One region of the Phreatobacter oligotrophus genome, then DNA from elsewhere that is predicted to be linked to it. Evidence: riboswitches for the same ligand, from Rfam matches in the RefSeq annotation. Region 1 holds a riboswitch; each other region holds the start of a gene.
What was found. A riboswitch is a leader RNA that binds a small molecule or an ion and turns the genes downstream of it on or off. The one in region 1 is predicted to bind cobalamin.

Region 1 (7,556 bases):
TGTCTTCGTGGCAGGCGGGTTGGTCATGGAAACGGCCTCACACGGAACTCTTGGTCTTGTCGAGCAGCGGGGCGACCTTGATCATCTCGGCCTTCTCGCCCTTCCGCCGCTCGGGTCCGACATAGCTTGAATTGTGGTTACGTCGGCGATCCGGGCCGAAAAATGTCTTCGTCTTGATGAAGGGACGCGGATTGACCACGACGTTGAGAATGCGCTGGTAGAGGGCCTTGGCGGAAATGGGCTTGGCCAGGAACTCGGTGACGCCGGCGTCACGCGCCTCGAGCACCCGCTTCTTTTCGGAATGGCCGGTCAGCATGATGATCGCGACATAGGGGTTCGCGTTGGCGCCAGGCTGGCGGATCATGCTGGTGAGCTCGAGCCCGTCGAAGATCGGCATCGACCAGTCGGTGATGACGATATCCGGCATGTAGTGGGTGAAGGCCTCGAGGCCCGCCGCGCCGTCTTCGGCCTCGTAGACCTCGCGGGCGCCGAAGCCATGCAGAAGGGTTCGCACGATGCGGCGCATGTGCGCGTTATCGTCGATCACGAGGAATCGCAGCCGGTTGAAGTCGATGCGGATCATCGCCGCTACCATACCGGCCGGCGATTAGCGGACCGTTAAGGCTGATGGCGGCCGTCAGGCGCCGAACTGCTCGCGCAGGATCCGCTCGTCGAGGCTGTGGCCGGGATCGTGCATCAGGATCATGGACTTGGTCCGGTCCATCTCCACCGAGACCTTGGCGACGTCGCGGACCTCGTGGTGGTCGGCGGTGGCGCTGACCGGGCGCTTGGCCGATTCCAGCACCTCGATGGTGAGTGCCACCCGGTCGGGCAGCAGCGCGCCGCGCCAGCGCCGGGGCCGGAAGGGCGAGATGGGGGTGAGCGCCAGCAGCGTCGCGTTGAGCGGCAGGATCGGGCCGTTCGCGGAGAGATTGTAGGCGGTCGAGCCGGCGGGCGTGGCGATGAGAACGCCATCGGCGATGAGCTCGTCCATGCGCGCATGGCCATCGACCGAGATGCGCAGCTTCGCCACCTGCGAGGTCTCGCGCAGCAGCGACACCTCGTTGATGGCCAGCGCGTCCTGCCGCTCGCCGTGGATGTCGATGGTGGTCATGGCCAGCGGATGGATCACCGAGCGTTCGGCGGTCCAGATGCGCTCGATCAGCCCATCCTCGGCATATTCGTTCATGAGGAAGCCGACGGAGCCGCGGTTCATGCCGTAGATCGGCTTGCCCGAGGAGATGTACTTGTGCAGCGTCTGCAGCATCAGGCCGTCGCCGCCGAGCGCCACCACGACCTCGGCCTCGTCACCCGCGACATTGCCATAGCGGGCAGTCAGCCGCTCGATGGCCTCCTGGGCCTCGGGCGCAGGCGAGGCGACGAAGGCGATCTTCTTCGGGTCGGGGCGCAGGTCGGCCAAGGGAAGATCCGCCGGACAGGGAGGAACAGGTGACGCGAACCGAGAAGCCGGATGACGTCGTGCTGGTCTATACGACCGCTGCGAGCCTTGTCGAGGCTGAGACCATCGCCGAGGAGCTGATGGAGCACCGGCTGATCGCCTGCGCCAACATCCTCCCCGGCATGCGCTCCCTCTACCGCTGGAAGGGCCAGGTGGAGCGCGCCGAGGAGGTGGTGATGATCCTCAAGACGGTGCGCTCACGCCTCGCCGAGGCGCAGGCCCGTTTCCGCGAGGCCCATTCCTACGACACGCCGGCCTTCCTGGTGGTCGACGTGCCGGAGGGGGACGAGGCCTATCTCGCCTGGCTCAGGGTCGAGACGGCCTGACGCCTCAGCCGCGCCCGACGAAGGGCATGTCATTGGCCATGATGGTCATGGTCAGGACGTTGACGTCGAGCGGCAGGTTGGCGACGTGGACCACGGCGTCGGCGACGTGGCGGACGTCCATGCGCGGCTCGACCTTGGTGGTGAAATCGGCCTGCAGGACGCCATTCGCCATGCGCTCGGTCATCTCGGTGGCGGCATTGCCGACGTCGATCTGCGAGCAGACGATCTTGTCGGCGCGGCCGTCCAGGGAGATGGCCTTGGTCAGGCCGAGCACCGCATGCTTGGTCGCCGTGTAGGGCGCGGAATAGGGGCGCGGCGCATAGGCGGAGATGGAGCCGTTGTTGATGATGCGGCCGCCCTTCGGGGTCTGCGCGCGCATCATCCGCATGGCCTCGCGGGCGCAGAGGAACGAGCCGGTGAGGTTGACGTCGACGACCTGGCGCCACTTCTCGATCGGCAGCTCGTCCAGCGGCACGGCCTGGGCGCCCATGCCGGCATTGTTGAAGAGCACGTCGATGCGGCCGAAGCGGTCCTTGACCAGCTTGAACAGGGCGGCGACGGAGGCCTCGTCCGAGACGTCGGTGGGGGCGGCGACGACGGTCGCACCGCCGGCCATCGCCACGGTCTTCTCCAGTTCGTCCTTGCGGCGGCCCGCCACGACAACGGCATAGCCCGCCTTGGCGAGCGCCAGGGCCGAAGCCCGCCCGATGCCGGAGCCTGCGCCCGTGACCACTGCGATACGCTGAGACATGCTGATCCTCCCGATGCGGCGGGCACTGCCGGCCCGCTCGTCTGCCGAGCGGGAGACTGGCCGAAAGCCGCGCCCCTGTCGACGGGGGCGCGGCAAGGCAGCGATGCGAAACGGTTTAAACCGCGGCGCGGCGGCTCACTCGCCGCCGAGCTTCACGCGCATGCCGGCATAGACGGCAGCGCCCGGCCCCTGGTAGCCGAAGACCTCCTGGTAGCGCTGGCCGAAGAGGTTTTCGCCGCGCACATAGACGGTCGCATTGCGGTTGAGTTCGTGGGAGATCTGCGCGCCCACCAGCGTGTAGGCGCCGAGCCGCACGTCCGTGGCGCCGGCCGGCCCGAAGAAGCTGTCCCGCATGGTGCCGTTGTGGGCGACGGTGACTGTGACCTTCGTCTTGTCGTCCGGCAGGGTCGCCACCGCCGAGAGGCTCGCGGCATGGCGCGGACGGCGCAGCGCCTCCTTGCCGACATAGACGCCGCCGACGAGTTCGGCCGACTGGGTGTCCGTGTAGGTGTAGGAGCCGGTGATCGACAGCCAGCCGAGCGGGCGCGCCGTCACTGCCACCTCGACGCCCTGGCGGGTCGTCTCGAAGGGCAGGTTGATCGCCGTGCCGCCGGACTGGACGATGGCATCGCGCACGCTGGCGCGGAAATAGGTGACGTCGGTCACGAGCTTGCCGCCGAACCAGCGCTGCTCGATGCCGGCATCCCAGCCGATGGAATGTTCAGGCCGCAGCGTCGGGTTGCCGGTGAAATTGGCGAAGAAGCCGAAGAGCTCGAAGAAGGTCGGGTTGGTCACGCCCTTGCCGATCGATGCGTGCAGCTTCGTGCCGGTGCCAAGCGTCTGGGCCGCCGTCACGCGCCAGGTCAGCGCATTGCGGAAGGCAGAGTTCCAGTCCTGGCGGAGCGCGCCGGAGAGCGACAGGCCGGTCGGCAGGCTGACGAGATACTCGCCGAACAGGCCCTTGCGCTCGCGCGAGCGGCCCGCGCCGGCATAGGTGTCGTTGACGAAGGGCCCGAAGAAACCATCGCTCTCGTAGTAGTAGCGGAAATGCTCGCGGGTGATGTCGGCGCCGCCGACGACGGTGTGGCGGGCGCCGAGCAGGCCGGGCGTCTCGAACGTATAGGCCGAGCGGTACTCCGCCCGGTTGCGCTCGGTGCGCGACCAGAAGCCCTGGCTCTCGAGGAAGCCGAAGGCCGAGACATAGCTGTCGCGGGCATTGGTCGACTGCTGCGAGGTGTCGGCGGAGAAGCGATGCGTCCAGGCCCCGTCGAGCAGCTTGGCAGTGGCGGCGACACGGCCCTGGATGTCGTTGGCGGTGTTGCGCCCGGTGCCGGCGGCAAGGAAGCCGTAGTTCGGATCGGTGACGAAGCCCGGTCCGAAGGCGGTGTTGCCGGGATTGTAGAAGCCGCTGCGGCTGACCATCCGGAACACGCCCTCGACGTCGAACCAGTCGGCAAGGTCCGCGCCGATCTTGGCGGAGAGCGAGCCCATGTCCGAGCCGTTGGGCCGCGTGGTGCCGGGCGCGACGACGAAGCCGCCGGAGCGCAGGCCCGAAATGGAGATGGCGGCGTGGAAGGGACCCTGCGCGCCGCGGACGGTCGCCGAGCCCTGGAGCGTGCCGAAGGACCCGCCCTCGATCCGCGCCGTCAGCTCAGGCTTGGCGAGGCCGCGGCCCGACTTGGTGGTGATGGAGATGACGCCAGCCTGGGCATTGGGGCCCCAGATACCGGATTGCGGGCCACGGATCACCTCGATCCGCGCGATGCTGTCCACCGGCAGGTTGGCGAGGTCGGCATCGCCCGAGTTCACGTCGTTGATGGGAATGCCGTCGACCACCACCAGGACCTGGTTGGATTCGGCGCCGCGCACGCGCGTCTGGGTGAGGCTGCCGCGGCCGCCGGACTGGTTGACGGCGACGCCGGGCACGAGGCGCAGCACGTCCGGGACGCTTGCCGCGCCCTGGTTGGCGATGTCCTCGGCGGTGATGACGGTGACGGCCGAGCCGACGCGCGGGGCCTCCAGCGGCACGTTGCTGGCGCCGAACACGGTGATTTCGGGCAGTTGCGCCGCGGGGAGCGGCGGCTGCTGCGCTGCGACGGGACCGGGAACGAGAATCACCGCCGCCGTGGCGAGCAGAACGGAAAGACGTTGACGACGGGGGAGACGGGAAACGACAGGCATGGCGGAACTCCGCTGCGGACCCAGATGGTCGCGGAATTCCGGCCTGAAGAGGCCAAACGTCCGCGACGGTGGTGTCACGGATCAAGCGGAAGGGACCGCTCCCGGGCGCGCCTCCCGCACGCACGGACAGTGACGTCGCGTCGGCCGGTCTCCTGGCTCGCGGGTCGTCGCCCGGTCCCCGCCTTCCCGAAGCCCGAACGGGGCGTCAGTGGCTGATGGGGGAGGGCTCACCGCTTACAGTTGCGGGGGCAGCTGCGGCCTTGCGGAGGGCCATGAGGCCCGCCACGCACCGCATTCCCGTGGCCGTCCCTTGCGGGCGGCCGCCGTCGCGTGCCCCATGAATGCGCCGGGTTGCGACAATGTGTCAATCCGGCGGCAAGCGGATGCCCCCATGCGAAAGGCCCGCCGTTGCCGGCGGGCCTTCCGATCAGAGCGCTGGGCGTCAGGTCAGATGGACGGGGTCCACTGGGCCGGGACGAGCTGGAAACCGGCGCCGTCCTTGGCGATGTAGCCGTTGGACGGGAAGGGCGCGTGGTAGAAGTGCACGCGGGTCTTCTCGCTCGCCGCCATGTCGAGCAGCTGGCGACGGGTCGCGCGGGCGGCATCGGCATCCATGTCGAAGATCGCCGACCAGTCGGGATTGCGCACGAAGAGGGCGGGGTGGTTGGTCACGTCCGCCATGTAGACGAGCTTGGCATTGCCCGAGGAGATCATGAACACGCTGTGGCCCGGCGAGTGGCCATAGGCCGGCATCGAGGTCACGCCCGGGGCCACTTCCGCGCCCGGCTTGAACTGCTTCACGGCGGAGGCGACCGGCGAGAAGACGCGGCGGCAGTTCTGGAAGGCGCCGCGCATGGCCTCCGGAGCGGCGTTCATGCGCTCGTCCGACATCCAGAAGGCCCATTCCGGCTCCGGAACCTGGATCTCGGCATTCGGGAAGACGGCGGTGCCGTCGCGCAGGCGGATGCCGTTGATGTGGTCGCCGTGGAAGTGGCTGATGATCACCGAGGAGACGGTGGCCGGATCGAAGCCGGCGGCGCGGAAATTCGCCATCCAGGTGCCCGAGGTCGGAGCGCCGGTATTGCCGTTGCCGGTGTCGAGCAGGACGACCTTGCCGCCGGTCTCGACGACGAGGGTGTTGAAGGGGATCGGGACGGCATTGGTCGGCAGGAAGGCCGAGGCCATGGCAGCCTGAACCGCCGGCAGCTCGGCATTGCGGACGAAGCCCTCGAGCGGACGGGCGAAGAAGCCGTCATTGATGGCGGTGACGGTGATGTCGCCGACCTTGTAGCGGTAGAAGCCGGGGGCCTGGACGGCCGCGGCGGCAGCCTGGGCGAAGGTCTCGCGGGAGGCGGCGGTGAGGAAAGCCGGGGCGGCGAGGGCCGCAGCGCCGGTGGCGAGGGCATGGCGGCGATTGATCGTGGTCATGGTGTCCTCCGACAGGGGCGCAGCCGCCGACAGGTATGCGGACGGCGAGGCAGTAAATTGCCGGAACCGGCCCGCCGTCCAGTGCTTGTCACATGAATGTGACCGCTTGTTTCTCCCGCGCCTCAGCGCGAGGAGACGCGGGTGTTGGCGCGGGCCACGGCGGCCACCGCCTCGGTGCGGTCCCGCACCACGATCAGCCGGCGGATTTCGCCGCGCAGGAAGGCCTGCAGGAAGCGATCGTAGTCCTTGATGGAGATGCAGCCGTTGGAGTCGCCGTTCGGCCCGAGCAGGTAGGTGTGGGCGAGCAGGCCGGCGCGGCCATGGATGGCCTGGCTGCCGCCAACCGGGTTGAGGCGGATGGCGCGCACGCCGTGGAACAGTGCCTCGCGCTCGGTCAGGTCATAGACATGCGGCGGGGTCGGGCCGCGCATCCGCACATGGGCATAGCGGACGTCGTTGCGATAGGCGCCGAGGCCGGACTGGGCCTCCAGCTTCTCGCCGTTCGGCAGGTAGACCATGCGCGAGCCGATGTCATAGATCGCGACGCCCATGGGCGGACGCGGCGCCGGGCCGCCGATCCCGAAGGAGAAACCGCCGCCGAGGCCGCCACCGCGGGAGGCCCCGGCATCGGTGCCGAGATTGCCGTCGCTCGGGGCATAGGCGAGCTGCGGGCCGTCGCCCTGGCCGTCGCGGCGGGGGCCGAAGAGGCGCTCGAAGAAGTTGCGGCCATCCGGCTGGGCCGGAGCGGGCGCGGCGGCGGCCTGCTGCTCGCGGCCGTTGCGGCGGGTGGCGATGCGCGGCGCTTCGGGTGTCGCGGCGGCGGCGGGCGCGTCGGAGGGCCGGCGCATCGGCAGCGGCGCGACCAGGGTCGTGTCGGGGCCGTCCTCGTCCTCCTCGGCGGCGGCGGCGCCGGCGCTGCCCGGACGGGCGAGCGGCATGGGGGCAAGCGGCAGGCCCGGCCGGCTCTCGAGACCGACATCGCGGCCGGGCAGGCTCGCCAGCACCAGCGGGCCGGTCGGCAGGGCAGGGGCGGCCTGCGCCGCGGGAGCCGGCGCGTGGATATGGGCGGCGAGGGGGCGGGCCGTGGCGAAGGTCTGGCGGCCGGCGCCGAGGTCGTAGGCGGGATCCAGCAGCGGCGCGAAGGAGCCGAGCGTCACCAGAGCAGGCTGCCCGGCGCCGATGGTCACCGGCGCGGTCGCGGCCTCGGCGCGCTCGATCGTGCGCGTCTTCAGGGCCAGCGTCGCGAGGCCGGCAAGACCCGCCGACAGCGCAAGCACGGTGAACCAGGGGAAGCGGGGGGCGTCGGCGCGCGCCGAACGGGCACCACGCACGGGGTCGCGGGTCAGGTTACGCATACGCAACGGCCTCGTCACGCTTTGGCACGTTCCCCCCATCGAAGCAGCAGCGAACC
Region 2 (7,556 bases), on a different contig from region 1:
TGGATGAGCGAGGCAACCGCGAGGCCGAGGGCGGCCAGCGCCGCAGCTTCGGCGAAGGCCGGATAGGCGCCGGGGCGGCGTCCGGGCCGCACCAGCGCGAAGGCGGCGGCGGCGAGAAGCACCAGCGGTGCGAACTGCACGAAGGGGATGAAGGTCGACATGGCGACTCCGGGGATCAGCGACTGCCGCCGGAGATAAGGCTTGCCTGACTTCAATAAAAATACATAATTTCGGCCGTTACGTTCTATTGAGAAGAACGATGCCGGCGCTGAACCTCCACCACCTCCGTCTTTTCCATGCCGTTGCGGCCGAGGGCACGCTCACCGGCGCGGCGCGGCGGCTCAACCTCGCCCAGTCGGCGCTGTCGACCCAGCTCAAGACGCTGGAGGCGACGCTCGGCCACGATCTCTTCGAGCGCCGTGGCCGCGGTCTCATCCTCACGGAGGCGGGCCGCATCGCCTTCGACCATGCCGAGACGATCTTCCGCACAGCGGAGGACCTCACCGCGACGCTGCGCGAGACCGGCGGGTCGCGCCGCGCCCTCAGGGTCGGCGCGCTCGCCACCCTCTCGCGCAATTTCCAGATGCAGTTCATCCGCCCGGTCATCGGCAAGGGCGAGGTGGAGGTTCACCTGCGCTCGGGCTCGCAGGCCGAGCTGCTGCGGGGCCTGGAAAGCCTCGAGCTGGACGTGGTGCTCACCACCCACGCGCCGCCCCGCGACGACGCTATCCCCTGGCTGGTCAACCGCCTCGCCGATCAGCCGGTCAGCCTCATCGGCACGCCGCGCCGGGTGGGATCGGGCGGAGGCGACCTCGCCACGCTCCTGGCCGAGCAGCCACTGGTGCTGCCCGCCCTCGACACGGCGCTGCGGGCCTCCTTCGACGCGTTTACCGCCCAGCTCGGCGTCACGCCGACGGTCGCAGCCGAGGCCGACGACATGGCGATGCTGCGTCTCCTCGCCCGCGAGGATCTGGGCCTCGCCGTCATTCCGCGCATCGTCGTGCGCGACGAGCTCGCCGCCGGCTTTCTCGCCGAGGCGGCCAAGCTCGACCGCATCACCGAGACCTTCTTCGCGGTGACGGTCGCCCGCCGCTTCCCGCACCCCGTCCTCGCGCGGATCCTGCGGGATGTCAGCGAGTGAACCCGCTCAGCGCGTGAGGCGCTCCAGCACCGGCCGCCAGCGGGCATTTTCCGAGCGGATCAGCGCGCCGAAAGCCGCCGGCGTGTTCGCGGCGCTCATTGGCACCGAGGCGCCGAGCTCCTCGAAGCGGCGCACAAGGCCAGGATCGTCGAGCGTCGCGGTGAGGGCCGCATGGACCTCCGCCACCACCCGGTCCGGCGTGCCACGCGGGAAGAGCAGCCCGTTCCAGACCTCGACCGAAAGATCGGGGAAGCCCTGTTCGGCAGCCGAGGGCAGATCCGGCAGGACCGGCGAGCGCTCCCGCGCCATCAGCGCCACGCCCTGGATGTGGCCGGAGCGGATCAGCGGCGCGATGCTGGTGAGCTGGTCGCAGGCAAAGTCGATCTGGCCGGCCGCCAGATCGTTCAGCGCCGGGGCGGTGCCGCGATAGGCGATGGAGACGGGCGCGGCGCCGGTGCCCTGGTTGAACAGCTCGCAGGCGACCTGCGATGTCGCGCCGAGCCCGGCATGGCCGAAGGACAGGCGATTGCCGCTTCCCGCCACGAAATCACGGAACTCCCGCAGCGATGCGGCCGGCACGCCCTTGCGCGCCGCAATCACCATGGGCGCATTGGCGATGAGCCCGATGGGCACGAAATCGGCCAGCGGGTCATAGCCCGCCTGCGGATTGAGGATGGGGGTCAGCGCATGGGTCGCCATCTGACCCAGCACCATGGTCGTGCCGTCGGGGCGCGACCGTGCCGCGCGCAGCGTGCCGGTCGCGCCGCCCGCACCGGCGACGTTCTCGACGATCACCGCGCGGCCGAGATGGCGGGCCATGCCGTCGGCGGCAAGCCGCGCGACGATGTCGGTCGGCCCGCCCGCGGCGAAGGGCACGATGAGGGTGATGCGACCCGTCTCGGCCCTTGCGCCGCGCGCGGCGGGGACGGCGAGCATGGCGCCGGCGAGAAGGGCGCGGCGGGAGAACGTCACTGCGTGGCGAGCCATGGCCTGTCCTTTCCTGTGGGCTTCGGGGTCTTCAGCGATGCCTTGATAGTGCGCGCGGCATAGGCCGTGGCGACGAGCAGGGCGCAGCCGGTGAGGTTCACGAGGGCGGTCGTGGCGCCGTCGCGGCCCGTGAGGTCCAGCGCGACGCCGGCCAGCGCCGCCAGCACGATGCCGGTGAGGAACGTCGTCAGCGATTGTTGCCCGACGGCGAGGACCGGCTTCAGCGAACCGTCGAAGAGCGACGACCGCCGGCTCGCGAGCAACGCCGCGAAGAGCCAGGCCAGCACCAGCACATGGACGAGCCGGAGGGGATGCAGGGTCGAGATCGCCTCGGCCGGATAGATCGCGCGGTAGATCTCGCCAAGCGCCGGGAAGGCCGCATGGGCGCCCGAGAAGGTCAGCGGGATGCAGCCGAGGATGAAGGCGGCGGCAAGGGCGATGCGGGCCGGCGTCGCCCGCGGCGGCGTGAGCCACCCGACCGTCGTCGCATAGCCGAGGAAGAACAGGAACTGCCAGGCCAGCGGGTCGAAGTACCAGAGCTTGCTGCCCGCCGGATGGGCCGGGAGGTTCAGCGGGTAGACCTGCACAAAGAGCCAGAGCGCCGCCGAGAGGCCGAGCACCAACCAGCGCGAGGCGCCGGCGACAAGGGTCATCAGCGGCACGGCGGCCAGCAGGACGATGTAGAGCGGCAGGATGTCGAAGAAGTCCGGCACATAGGTGAGGGTCATGAGGCCCAGCACCGCCTCTAACGGTGAGGCGACGGGATAGGCGAGGCTGTAGCGGGCGGCATAGGTGCTGCCGCCGAGCCAGGCGTCCATCGACAGCATCAGCGCCGCGAAGCCCGCGAAGGTCAGCACCTGTGCGAGCCAGAGCTGCCAGACGCGCTTGCCGATCCGCCGCGTGCCGGCGACCCAGCCGTCGCGGCGGAAGGTGCCGCCGAAGGCGATGCCGCAGGCAAGACCCGAGCAGAGCACGAAGGCTTCCGCCCCCGAGGAGAACCCCATCCGGGCCGGGATGAACTCGGCCCAGAGGTTGCCCGGCACATGGGCGACGAAGATGATGAGCATGGTGAGGCCGCGCGCGAGGTCGATCCGCGCGTCGCGGCTGCGCCCCTTCGGCTCGGCCGTGCCGGCAACCGGGCTCATCGGCCCTCCTCGAAGCGCTCGAAGACGATGGCCGCGAGGTAGCCGTAGATGGCATGGCCGACGAGGCTCATGAAGGAGAGCACCGGCACGTTGTTGAGCAGGAACGGCTGGCCGGCGAGCGGCGCGAAAAAGCCGAGCGCGATGAAATAGGTCGCGACGCCCCAGATCCAGCCGGCCGCCGTGACGCCGAGCCAGGGCAGGGCCCGCGACAGGATGTAGTAGCCGATCGGATAGAAGATCAGGCCGGTCAGCCCATGCAGCAGCTCCGCCATCGGGGTGCTGACGGTGAGTCCGAGCTGGTGCTGGAACAGCGACTTGACCAGCTCTGGCGGCTGCAGCGGGAAACCCGCCGCCCAGTGCGTGAAGGTGGCGGAGAAGAACTCCCAGAAACCCAGGCCGGCGGCGCCGCCGAGGAAGAGGTTCCACAGCGTGCGGGCCGAGGGCACGGCGGGAATGGCGATCAAGGACGTCGGCTTGGTGGCGGTGGCGGTCTGCATGGCGTCGGTTCCCCCTGGTTGGACGCGATGTTCCGGTTTCGCCGACAATGGCCCGGACGTTACGCGGTCCTCTTCACGGGTGCGTGACGAAAGGGAAGCCGGTCCCGAGGTCCGCGGCTTGAGCCGGCGGCGGGGCCGTGGCACTGTCCGCGCCGAGCAGTGCCCGCCCCGGCGGGTGAAACGGGAATGCGGTGAGGGTTCGCCCGAGGCCGCGGCTGCCCCCGCAACTGTAGGCGACGAGCCCTTGTCGTGAGCCACTGGCCGAAAGGCCGGGAAGGACGGCGGGGCGCTTGAGTCGCGAGCCAGGAGACCGGCTGCTCATAGTGCTGCTGATGGACGCAAGCCGGCGGGGAGCACGGGTTGCGCGCTGGCGAGGCCGAATGCCGGGCCTCGACCGTCAGGGCTGGCATCTGGCGCCATGGCGCCGGGAATATTGCATCGTGACCACCACCCCATCCCCTGATCGTCCCGCCGGGCCGGTCATCGTCACCGTCTGCACCTCCTGCCGCGCGCCCGGCACCGAACTGGCCGAAGCGCCCGGCCGAAAGCTCTTCGAGGCCGTGGCGAGCGCCGCCGAGGGGACCGACTGCCGCGTGCGGCCGACCCAGTGCCTCAGCGTCTGCAAGCGCATCTGCTCGATCTCGCTGTCGGCGGCCGGCGGCTACACCTTCGTCTTCGGCGACCTCGATCCGGACCGCGATGCCGGTGACGTCGTTGCCATGGCCAGGGCCTGTGCCGAGGCCCCGCATGGTTTCGTGCCCTGGCGCGACCGTCCAGAGGCCATGCGGCGCGGCATCATCGCCCGGGTGCCGCCGCCGGACTGGTCGCCGGAGGATGGCAGCGCGCCGGCCTGACGGACTGAGCGGCCGGGACGGGCAGGGACGATTGGGCTCCTTCGGACCTGATGGGCTCACCGCCGCCTGGGAGATGAACCCTCTCCGGAGGGCGGGCGTGACGAAACGCCGTTCTCCGTCGCGGCGCCCGGGGCTGGCACCGGGGCGGGGGCGCAGCTAGGCTCCCCTCAGCTTCCGCCAGAGGTCACCCCCGCATGCCGCATCCGGCGCCCGATGCCGTCCTCGCCAGCAAGCCGCGCCTGCGCTGGCTCGACGACGACGCCCTCAACGGGGAGCCGGACGCAGCCGCCCTCGACGCGGCGCTGACGCCGGAGGATGCCTTTTTCGTCCGCAACAACGGCGACATGCCGGCCATCGGCGCGGCCGGGGACTGGCGGCTGGAGGTCAGTGGCGAGGTGCACCGGCCCTTGTCCCTGACCCTCGCCGACCTCGCCCGCGATTTCCCCGTCGTCGATGTGACGGCGGTCCTCGAATGCGCCGGCAATGGCCGCGCCTTCCTTTCGCCGCCCGTCCCCGGCGCGCAATGGCGCCACGGCGCCGTCGGCTGCGCCCGCTGGACCGGGGTGCGGATGCGCGACGTGCTGGAGCGGGCCGGGCTCACCGAAGCGGCGATCTACACGGCCCATCACAGCCCCGACCGCAGCCTCACCGCCCCCGGCAAGCCCGCCCTGTCGCGCGGCATCCCGATTGAGAAGGCGCTCGCTCCGGAAACGCTGCTCGCCTTCGCCATGAACGGCGAACCGCTGCCGGCCTTGCATGGCGGGCCGCTCAGGGTCGTGGTGCCCGGCTATCCCGGATCGGCCTGGCAGAAATGGCTGGACCGTCTCGAGATCCGCGACTGCGAGCACGACGGCGAGAAGATGCGCGGCACCGACTACCGGCTGCCGATCAAGCCCCTCGGGCCGGGCGATGCGGTCGATCCCGCCGATTTCGCGGTGATCACCGACATGCCCGTGAAATCGCTGATCACCACGCCGGCCGCAGGCTTCACCCACGCGGTCGGACGGCCCCTCGGCGTCGCCGGCTGGGCCTGGTCGGGGGCAACGCCTGTCGCGGGGGTGCGCCTCTCCGCCGATGGTGGCGCGACTTGGACCGAGGCGGATCTGGCGCCCGCCGCCGACACTTTCGCCTGGCGGCGCTTCTCGGCCGCCCTCGCTGTTCCCGCAGGGCCTGTGATGCTCGTTGCCGTCGCCCGGGACCTTGCAGGCCGGGACCAGCCCCTCGACGCCGCGCCGTGGAACCCGCGCGGCTATTGCAACAATCTCGCCCACCGGGTCGACGGCGTCGCGGCCTGAACGTCGGCGGGCCCGCAGCGGACCCGCCGACATGGAGCCTCAGGCCGCCTCGGCGGTCGCCTGCCTGTTGATGCTGCCCTTGGCGAGCTTGGTGAGGTCGGCATCGGTCTGCTCCTCCTCGGCGAGGGTCTCCGCCAGCAGGCGGGCGGCGTCCTTCTCGCCGAGCCGGTCGGCCCAGGCCTTCAGCGTGCCGTAGCGCGCGATCTCGTAATGCTCGACCGCCTGGGCCGAGGCGACGATCCCGGCATCGAGGGCCGGGCTGCCCTTGAACTCCTCCAGCACCTCCTGGCCCTCCTCGATGATGCCGAGGATGGCCGGGCAGGTCTTGCCGCGGGCCGCCACCTCCATCTGCTCGAAAACCTTTTCAAGGCGCTCGATCTGGCCTTCCGTCTGGTCCTTGTGCTTCTCAATCGCCGCCTTGAGCTCCTGCGACTGGGCCGCCCGCGCCATTTTCGGCAGGGTGCGCAGGATCTGGCGCTCGGCGAAGAGGATGTCCTTCAGTCCGTCCACGAACATGTCTTCGAGGGTCTTGGTCTTGGCCATGAGGTTTCTCCCTGGTGAGGTGGCTCCTCGCATCAATCCCGCCGTCTCGCGCCTGTTCCTCATCGTTCTGTCACCTGACTGCATCACAAATGCACTATCCCGCGCAGCGCTCACGCGGCGACGCTGCGCGCCTTTGACCCATTGCCCGAAGCGGGCTAGTGGAACATTGCTCGACGGCGTCCCTTCGCGGGTAGCCTGGTAAGACGTGAAAGCCTGGTCCCCGTGCTGCCCATCCTCCGAACTTTCTGGCTTGTTGCGCTGGTTCCCGCGGCTCTCGCTCTCGGGCCGAGTCCCGCCCATGCCGTCGACCTGTCGTTTCTCGGGCGCCTTTTCGGCACGTCGAAACCCGCGGCCGAATCGCCGACCGAGGCGCCCGATCGCGTCACCCAGGTCAACGGCCGCTTCCGCATTTCCGAATCCGACTGGTCGACCTTCGCCACCCAGAAGGTCGAGGCGCGCGTCTTCCGCGAGCAGATCATCACCGAGGGGCGTCTCGCCATCGACGAGAACAGCGCCGTGCCGGTCATCTCGCCCTATGCCGGTCGCACCACGCGGGTGCCCGTCATCGCCGGCGACGTGGTGCGCCGCGGCCAGCCGTTGCTGTTCATGCTGGCCAACGACATGGTCTCGACGCAGAACGAGTTCGTGGCGGCCATCTCCAATCTCGACAAGGCGGTGGCCCAGCTCCGCCTCGCCGAGATCAACGAGAAGCGCCAGTCGGATCTTTTCGCCGGTCGCGCCGCGCCGCAGCGCGACGTCGACCAGGCCCGCGCCGACCTTGAGAACGCTCGCGCGGACCATCGCGCCGCCGTCACCGGTCTGGAAGCCCTCGAAAACCGCCTGCGTCTCTTCGGCAAGACCGACGCGGAGATCGCCCGCTTCCGGGCCGACCGCCGCATCAACCCGGAGATCGCCATCCCCGCACCGGCCGACGGCACGGTCGTCTCGCGCCGCGTCAGCCCTGGCCAGTTCCTGTCCGGCGGCGGCGAACCGGTCTTCGTCATCGACGACCTCGACACGCTCTGGCTCAACATCTTCGTGCGCGAGGAGGACGTGCCGCGCGTGCGCCGTGGCGCGCAGGTCGAGTTCCGCGT
Region 3 (7,556 bases), on a different contig from region 1:
ATAGACCTCCCGCATCAGCTGCGGCGTCAGCACGGTGCGCGGCGCGCCACGCGCGACGATGCGGCCGCGATCGATGACCATGACCTCGTCGGCCATGCGCGCGGCGAGGCCAAGGTCGTGGGTGACGGCGATGACGAGGGCGCCGCGCCGGGCCTCCTCGCGCAGCGCCGCCATGATGCCGATCTGGTGGCGCGGATCGAGGGCGGCGGTCGGTTCGTCCGCGAGCAGGATCGGCGCCTCCACCGCGAGGACGCGTGCGAGCATGACGCGGGCGCGTTCGCCGCCCGAGAGCGTCGTCACCTGGCGCCCGGCAAAGGCGCTGGCATCGGTGCGGGCGAGGGCCGCGTCGACGATGGCGGCATCGCGCGCGCCCATGCGCGCGGGATCGGCAAGGCCATGCGGGTAGCGCCCGAGCGCCACGACATCGCGTGCGCTGAGCGGCCAGTGCACCACATGGCCCTGCGGCAGGAAGGCGATGCGGCGGGCCCGCTCGCGCGGCGGCAGCTTCAAGAGATCTGTGCCGGCGACGGTGATGCGCCCGGTCGACGGCGTGAGGCCGCCGAGGGCCCTGAGCAGGGTCGTCTTGCCCGCCCCGTTCGGTCCGACCAGCGCGACCAGCCGGCCGGCATCGAGCCCGAAAGCGGCCTCGGTGACCACCGGGCAACCGCCATAGGCGACGCCGACGCCCTCGGCGAGCAGGAGATGGGCGGCCTCGCTCATGCCACGCCGCCGGCAAGGCTGCGCCGCTCCCTCACGATGAGCCAGAGGAAGAAGGGGACGCCGATGATGGCGGTCAGCACGCCGACCTTGATGTTGGTGGTGGCCGGGATGATCCGCACGGCGATGTCGGCGGCGAGCAGCAGCGCCGCGCCGGTCAGGGCGCTCGGCACGAGGACGCGCGCCGGGTCGTAGCCGACCAGCGGCCGCATCAGGTGCGGCGCGACGAGCCCGATGAAGGCGATGGTGCCGGCGACCGAGACGGCAGCCCCCACGCCGAGCGCCACGCCGGTGATGACGACGAGGCGCAGGCGGGCGACCCCGACGCCGAGGCTCTCCGCCGCCTCCTCGCCGAGCGCCAGCGCCCGGAAGGCGCCGCGCTGCAGATAGAGAATGAGGGCGGCGGGAATGATGAAGGGGAGCGCCAGCGCCACGTGGCGCATCGAGCGGTCCTCCAGCGAGCCAAGCAGCCAGAAGGCGATCTCGAGCGCGGCAAAGGGGTTGGGCGCGAGATTCATCGCGAGCGCCGTGCCGGCGCCGGCGAGGCTCGATATGGCAAGGCCCGAGAGGATGAGGAGCAGCAGGCTGGCATTGCGGCCAGCCACCGCCACCAGCACGAAGACCGACAGGAAGGCGCCGGCAATGGCCGCGACCGGCAGGCCCCAGGACAGGGCGTCGTTGAGCCCGAGCGAGATGGTGGCGACCGCCGCGAAGGCTGCCGATTGCGGCGCGCCGAAGAGGGAGGGCGCGGCCAGCGGATTGCGCAGGAGGCCCTGCATCGCCGCCCCCGACAATCCGAGGATGCCGCCGATGGCCACCGCAAGGATCGCCCGCGGCAGCCGGATCTCGGTGACGATGGTGCGGATGGCCTCGTCGCCGCGGCCAAGAAGGGCCGCGACGATGTCGGAGGGGCTGAGGCGCACCGGCCCCGCCGCGAGGGAGGCAATGGCGAGGACCGCGACGAGGAGGGCAAGGCCGGGGACCAGTCCCCGCCGCGCCAGGCCCGTCATCGTCGCCGCGTCACTCACCAGTTCGCCCTCAGGCCGGCATAGAAGGAGCGGCCGGCCGTGCCGTAGTTGTAGACCTCCTCATAGCGGACATTGGTGAGGTTCTCGACCCGCGCAAAGGCGGTCCAGGTCTTGTCGATCTGGTAGGAGGTCCTCAGGTCAAACCGCATGTAGGGGTTGAGGCGCAGGGTCTCGCCGCTGCCGGAATAGCGCTGCGAGACGTAGGTCATGGAGGGCTCGATGCTCCAGGCCGGCGTCGGCGTCACCACGAAGCCGAGGGTGCCGACATTGCGCGGACGGCGGGCGAGGGTGAGGCCCGTGGTAAGATCCTTGGCCTCGAGATAGGTCCAGCCGGCCCGCATCCTCACGACATCCGGCCAGAGCACGAAGCTTGCCGCCATCTCGACGCCGCGGGTCTCGGCCCGCGCCACGTTGAAATAGCTGCTGGTCAGCGCGTTGTACTCGATCAGGTTCGAGAAGCGGTTGGTGAAGGCGGTGACCGACAGGGTGCCGCGGCCGCCGAGGATGGACTGGTCGATGCCGGCGTCGAAGCCGAGGCTGGTCTCGGCCTGGAGGTTCGGATTACCGTAGATCGGCGCGTAGAGCTGGAACAGGGTCGGCGCCTTGCCGCCCGTGCCGGCGCTGGCGCGCAGCTTCGTTCCGGTCTCGGTGATGCGATAGGCCAGCGTGCCGCGCCAGGTGGCGAAGCGCGCCACGCCGACCACGTCGTCGATGCGGCCGCCGATGGACAGGTCCAGCCGCTCGCCGAGCGGCAATTGCCACAGGGCGAAGAGGGCGCGGGTGTTCTGTCCGGCCTCCAGCGTCGAGGCGCGGGCGATCGGCGTCGGCAGGTAGCGTTCCGAGAAGGTCTCCGCCGTCTCGCGCTCCAGCCGGGCGCCGAACGTGACGCGTCCGGCGAGACCCAGACGCAGGTCGCCCTGGTACTCGGCGCCGACGCGCTGGCCGTAATATTCGGAGAGCGTCGAGGTGGTCTGCGCCGGCGTCTGGTTTGACCCGTAGCGCACCTCGCGGAAGATGCGCTCGGACCGCGCGAAGAAGGTGGTGATGGCGTGGGTCAGCGCGCCGTCCAGCGTGTCCCACGAGCCACGGCCGTAGATCTGGTAGAAGCGGCGGAAGGCGACGTTCGGCGTATCGGGATACTTGCCGGAGGCGGCGTCATATTCGGAGCGGGTGGCGCTCGCCATCACGCCCGCCTCGAAGCGGAAACCGGTGCCGGGATCGTAGCCGAACCGGCCGTAGCCGCTGTAGCGGTCGTAGCCGTCGGCATCGTAGCCCGCGGTGACCGCGGGGTCGAAGCGGCTGATGCGATAGCCGTAGCGGGAGAAGCCGTCGGAGCGCGCGAAGGAGCCGGAGGCGGCGTAGCTCCAGGGGCCCTGCGACCCGTGGATGCCGCCGGAGACGGCGCCGGTGCCGTAGCTGCCGCCCTCGATCTGGGCGAAGGCGCCGGTGGGCCCAAGGCCGCGCTTGGTGATGATGTTGATGACGCCGCCCATGGCGTCGGAGCCGTAGAGGGCGCTTTGCGGGCCGCGCAGCACCTCGATCCGGTCGATCAGCGCGGGCGACAGGATCGACAGGTCGAACTCGCTGCTGGCCGAGGACGGATCGCCGACGCGGACGCCATCGATGAGCACCAGCGTCTGGCCTGAACTGGCGCCGCGCAGGCGGACGGTGGTGGAGGCGCCGGGGCCGCCGGTCTCGGTCACGTCGAGGCCGGGCACGGTGCGCAGCACGTCGACCAGCGAGCCGGGATTGGAGGCCTGCAGCTGCTCACGCGGCACGACGGTGATGGCGCTGCCGGTGCGCTGGATCTCGGTCGGCGAGCGGTTGGCCGTCACCGTGATGTCGACGGAGGGCAGCTCTGTCTCGCGTGGTTGTGGCGGAGACTGGCTGAAAGCAGGTGTGGAAACAGCAGAAAAAGCCGCGTAAGCGGCGGCAAGGGCAAGCCTTGCCCGGAGAGGGTCGCGAACCATGTGTCACCTTCTTCGGCCCACCGCCGAAGTTTGGGGTCTAAGGACACTCTGGGCCGGTCTCCTGGCTCGCGACTGGTCCGGTGAGGGACCGGCTCCAACCTTCCCAGTCCCGGAGGACCAGTGGTGCGTGGAGCTTGGCGTCGCTTACAGTTGCGGGGGCAGCTGCGGCATGGGGCCTTTCGGCCCGCACCGCATTCCCGTTTCACCCGCCTCGCGGCGGGCACCCAGAGCAGCGCCATCACAACCACGGGGCGCAGGCGGCCGCAAGCCGTGCCGCAGGGGCATCGGGATCCCCCCTAAGGGGGGAGGGCTGTGGACAAGTCGGCGCGGGGAATCGGTGACGCCCGGGGGCGGGCTTGCTAGACCGGGGGCGTGGGGAGTGCTCGCCGATGGGCGAACCGGGATCGGACAAGGACACGGATGTGCCGCGGCGGCCGACGGAAGATCGCTTTGCGCGGTCGGAACTCCGCCTACGAATCGTGCTGTCCGGCACGACGCGGCTCGGGCCGGGCAAGGCCGACCTGTTGGAGGCCATCGGCCGCACCGGTTCCATCTCAGCCGCCGGCCGCGACCTCGGCATGAGCTACCGGCGGGCCTGGCTGCTGGTCGACGAGGTGAACCGGCTGTTCCGCCGTCCCGTCGTGGTCACCTCCGCCGGTGGCAGCCATGGCGGCGGGGCGAAGCTCACCGATTTCGGACGGGCCCTGGTGGCCGCCTATCGGCGCGTCGAGGAGCGCACGCGCGCCGCGATCCGCGAGGAATTCGCGCCCTTCGAGACCGACCTGGTGGACGAGCCGGATCAGCCGGGCTGAGCTTTCGGCACCGCGCCGGGCAATCCGCTCTCGTCGATGGCGCCGGCCTTGACCAGCGCCTTCATCGGAACACCCGGCGCGAGGTCCAGCGCCGCGGCCGCGAGCCGCGTCACCGCCGCGACGATCACGTCACCGCCGGTGAGCGTCACGGTCACGGTGGCGAAGGGGCCGCTGGCGTCCGCCTCGACGCGGGTGACGGTGCCGTCCAGCACCGTGCGGGTGCTCAGGTCTCCGGCCGGGCCGCGGGCCAGCGCCACGTCGGTGGCGCGAATGGCGACGCCGACCTCGTCCCCGAGGGGCAGCAGGCCGGGCACGACGATCTCACCGGCAGGATGATCGAGCAGGGTGATGCCGTAATCCGGCAGGCGCTGCTTCACGCGGGCGGTGAGCACCGACCGCAGGGCAAAGCGGTCGCCACCGGACCGGTCAAGCCCCGCGGCGAAGACCTCGGAGGGTGTCCCGGTGGCTACCACGCGTCCCGCCTCGAGCCGCACGACATGACTGGCGAGCCGCGTCACTTCCTCTACGGCATGACTGACATAGACCACGGGGATGGCGAAGGCGTCGCGCAGCCGCTCGATGAAGGGCAGGATCTCCTGGCGCCGCGCCTGGTCGAGCGAGGCCAGCGGCTCGTCCATCAGCAGCAGGCGCGGGCTCGCCAGCAGCGCGCGGCCGATGGCGACGCGCTGGCGTTCGCCTCCCGACAGGGTCGCCGGCCGCCGGTCGAGCAAATGGCCGATGCCCAGCACCTCCACCACCGGATCGAAGGCGATGCGCCGTTCGCCGCGCGGCGTGAACCAGCGGCCATAGGTGAGGTTCGCCTTCACCGAGAGATGGGGCAGGAGCAGCGCGTCCTGGAAAACGAGGCCGATGCGGCGGCGATGCGGTGGCACGGTCCTGCGGCGCGCGGTGTCGAGCAGCACGGTGTCGCCGAGGGTGATGCGCCCCTCCTCCGGGCGCTCCAGGCCTGCGAGCAGGCGGATCACCGTGGACTTGCCCGAGCCGGACGGGCCGAAGAGGGCGGTGACGCCCGGCCCGGCGGTGAAGGCGGCGTCGAGGGCAAAGCCGGGGCGGGTGAGGCGGCAGGCGAAGCGGATCATGCCGGCGCGCCGTGACGGTTGCCGCTGCGCCGCGCCAGCCATTCCGAGGCGACAAGGGCGGCCAGCGCGATGATGACGGCGACGATCGACAGCCGGAAGGCGATGGCATCGCCCCCGGGCACCTGGGTGGCGTTGTAGATCGCTGAGGGCAGGGTCTGGGTCTCGCCGGGAATATTCGAGACGAAGGTGATGGTCGCGCCGAACTCGCCGAGCGCCTTGGCAAAGCACAGCACGGCCCCCGCAATGATTCCGGGGAGCGCCAAAGGCAGGGTGACGGTGAGGAAGACCCAGGCGGGGGAGGCGCCCAGCGTGCCGGCGGCCTCGCCGAGCCGCGTGTCGATGGCCTCGATGGACAGGCGCACGGCGCGCACCATCAGCGGGAAGCCCATGACCGCGCAGGCAAGCGCCGCACCGGTCCAGCGGAAGGCGAGGACGATGCCGAAGGTTGATTCCAGCCAGGCCCCGATCGGTCCGCGGCGGCCGAAAAGGACCAGGAGGACATAGCCGGTGACAACCGGCGGCAGGACCAGGGGCAGGTGGACGAGCGCATCCACGAGGCTCTTTCCCGGAAAGCGCCCGCGCGCCAGCAGCAGGGCGGCGAGGATGCCGAGCGGCAGGCTGGCCAGCGTCGCGACGGTCGCGACGCGCAGGCTCAGGCCGATCGCCGTCCATTCCTCGGGGGTGAGCGAGAGCGCATACATGGGGTGGGTCTAGCGCAGGACCGTGAAGCCTTCAGCCTCGAAGATCCGGACGGCAGCCGGCGAGGCGAGATAGGCGAGGAAAGCGACCGCGTCCGGATGGGTCGAGCCCGCCGTCACGGCGACCGGATAGGCGATGGGCGGGTGGCTGCCGGCGGGAAACGTGCCGACGACGCGCACCCGCGGCTCGGTCCTCGCATCGGTCGCATAGACGATGCCGAAGCGCGCCTCGCCGCGCGCCACGAGGGCCAGCGCCGCGCGGACATTGTCGGCGCCGGCGATGCGCGGGGCGACCTCCGTCCAGACGCCGAGGGCGGTGAGCGCAGCCTGCGCATAGCGCCCGACCGGGACAGACTGGACATTGCCGGTGGCGAGGCGGGAGGCGCCGATGGCCGCGGCCAGCGGAAAGCCAGGGGCGATGGCGAGGGCCACGGGGGTTTCGCTCACCGGCTCGACCAGGACGAGGCTGTTGCCGAGCAGGGTGCGGCGGGTCCCGGCGCGGATGAGGCGGCGCTGTTCGGCAAAATCCATCCAGTCGAGATCGGCCGAGGCGAAGAGATCCGCCGGGGCGCCCTGGTCGAGCTGCCGCGCAAGGGCGGAGGAGGCCGCGAAGGAGAAGGTCACGCGCTTGCCCGTCTCGCGCTGCCAGTCGGCCGCGATGGCCGTGAGGGCGGTCTGCAGGCTCGCGGCGGCGAAGACCACCAGCGGGCGCGTCTCCTGTGCCCGGGACGGGCTTGCGACACCGGCCAGCAGGACCAGGGGCAGGATGCGGCGGGTGAAGCCGAGGATGCGCATTTCGTTATGCTCACACGAATATATCGATGCGCATAACGCCGTGTTGTCGCGGCGCCGTCAAGTCGGGGATGGGGTCAGGCGATGCGTTTCAGGCGGGCCGCAAAGAAGCCGTCGAGACCGGCCATGCGCGGTTCATCATGCGGCCAATGGCTGGGCAAGGTCCGCAAATGGCCTGCCGGCGTGACGAAATCGGCAATGCCGGGAAACTCGTCGGGGGTGATGGGGTCGACCACCAGGCGCTGTTCCCGTGCGAGCAGTGCGGCAATCTGCGCCTCGCCCTCGTCCGGCTCCAGCGAACAGGTGCAGTAGACCGCGCGGCCACCCGGTTTCAGCAGGTCGGCGAGGCGGTCGAGCAGCCGCGCCTGGAGGCGCGCGAGCCCGTCCACATCGGCGGCCGACTTCAGGTGCATGACGTCGGGATGGCCGCGCAGCGTGC

Region 2: linked by a shared signal. The riboswitch ahead of C8P69_RS21300 (DUF1636 family protein) and the one ahead of C8P69_RS20585 (TonB-dependent receptor plug domain-containing protein) in region 1 are both predicted to bind cobalamin.
Region 3: linked by a shared signal. The riboswitch ahead of C8P69_RS07945 (TonB-dependent receptor plug domain-containing protein) and the one ahead of C8P69_RS20585 (TonB-dependent receptor plug domain-containing protein) in region 1 are both predicted to bind cobalamin.

What each region holds. Positions count from the first base shown of each region.
Region 1 covers NZ_PZZL01000013.1:21,590-29,145, forward strand. Annotated here, with positions in the region: gene C8P69_RS20560 (Hpt domain-containing protein) at 1-27, opposite strand, end outside; gene C8P69_RS20565 (response regulator) at 38-583, opposite strand; gene C8P69_RS20570 (NAD kinase) at 638-1,420, opposite strand; gene cutA (divalent-cation tolerance protein CutA) at 1,450-1,785, shown strand; gene C8P69_RS20580 (SDR family oxidoreductase) at 1,790-2,536, opposite strand; gene C8P69_RS20585 (TonB-dependent receptor plug domain-containing protein) at 2,672-4,717, opposite strand; cobalamin riboswitch at 4,843-5,060, opposite strand; gene C8P69_RS20590 (MBL fold metallo-hydrolase) at 5,165-6,145, opposite strand; gene C8P69_RS20595 (DUF2778 domain-containing protein) at 6,268-7,500, opposite strand.
Region 2 covers NZ_PZZL01000017.1:21,403-28,958, forward strand. Annotated here, with positions in the region: gene C8P69_RS21275 (proton-conducting transporter transmembrane domain-containing protein) at 1-161, opposite strand, end outside; gene C8P69_RS21280 (LysR family transcriptional regulator) at 260-1,141, shown strand; gene C8P69_RS21285 (Bug family tripartite tricarboxylate transporter substrate binding protein) at 1,148-2,128, opposite strand; gene C8P69_RS21290 (OpgC family protein) at 2,110-3,273, opposite strand; gene C8P69_RS21295 (hypothetical protein) at 3,270-3,770, opposite strand; cobalamin riboswitch at 3,911-4,103, shown strand; gene C8P69_RS21300 (DUF1636 family protein) at 4,211-4,624, shown strand; gene C8P69_RS21305 (sulfite oxidase) at 4,819-5,919, shown strand; gene C8P69_RS21310 (YciE/YciF ferroxidase family protein) at 5,959-6,462, opposite strand; gene C8P69_RS21315 (efflux RND transporter periplasmic adaptor subunit) at 6,685-7,556, shown strand, end outside.
Region 3 covers NZ_PZZL01000003.1:154,496-162,051, reverse strand. Annotated here, with positions in the region: gene C8P69_RS07955 (ABC transporter ATP-binding protein) at 1-720, opposite strand, end outside; gene cobD (threonine-phosphate decarboxylase CobD) at 1-4, shown strand, start outside; gene C8P69_RS07950 (FecCD family ABC transporter permease) at 717-1,727, opposite strand; gene C8P69_RS07945 (TonB-dependent receptor plug domain-containing protein) at 1,742-3,580, opposite strand; cobalamin riboswitch at 3,750-3,958, opposite strand; gene C8P69_RS07940 (winged helix-turn-helix domain-containing protein) at 4,105-4,527, shown strand; gene modC (molybdenum ABC transporter ATP-binding protein) at 4,515-5,627, opposite strand; gene modB (molybdate ABC transporter permease subunit) at 5,624-6,328, opposite strand; gene modA (molybdate ABC transporter substrate-binding protein) at 6,338-7,120, opposite strand; gene C8P69_RS07920 (RsmB/NOP family class I SAM-dependent RNA methyltransferase) at 7,195-7,556, opposite strand, start outside.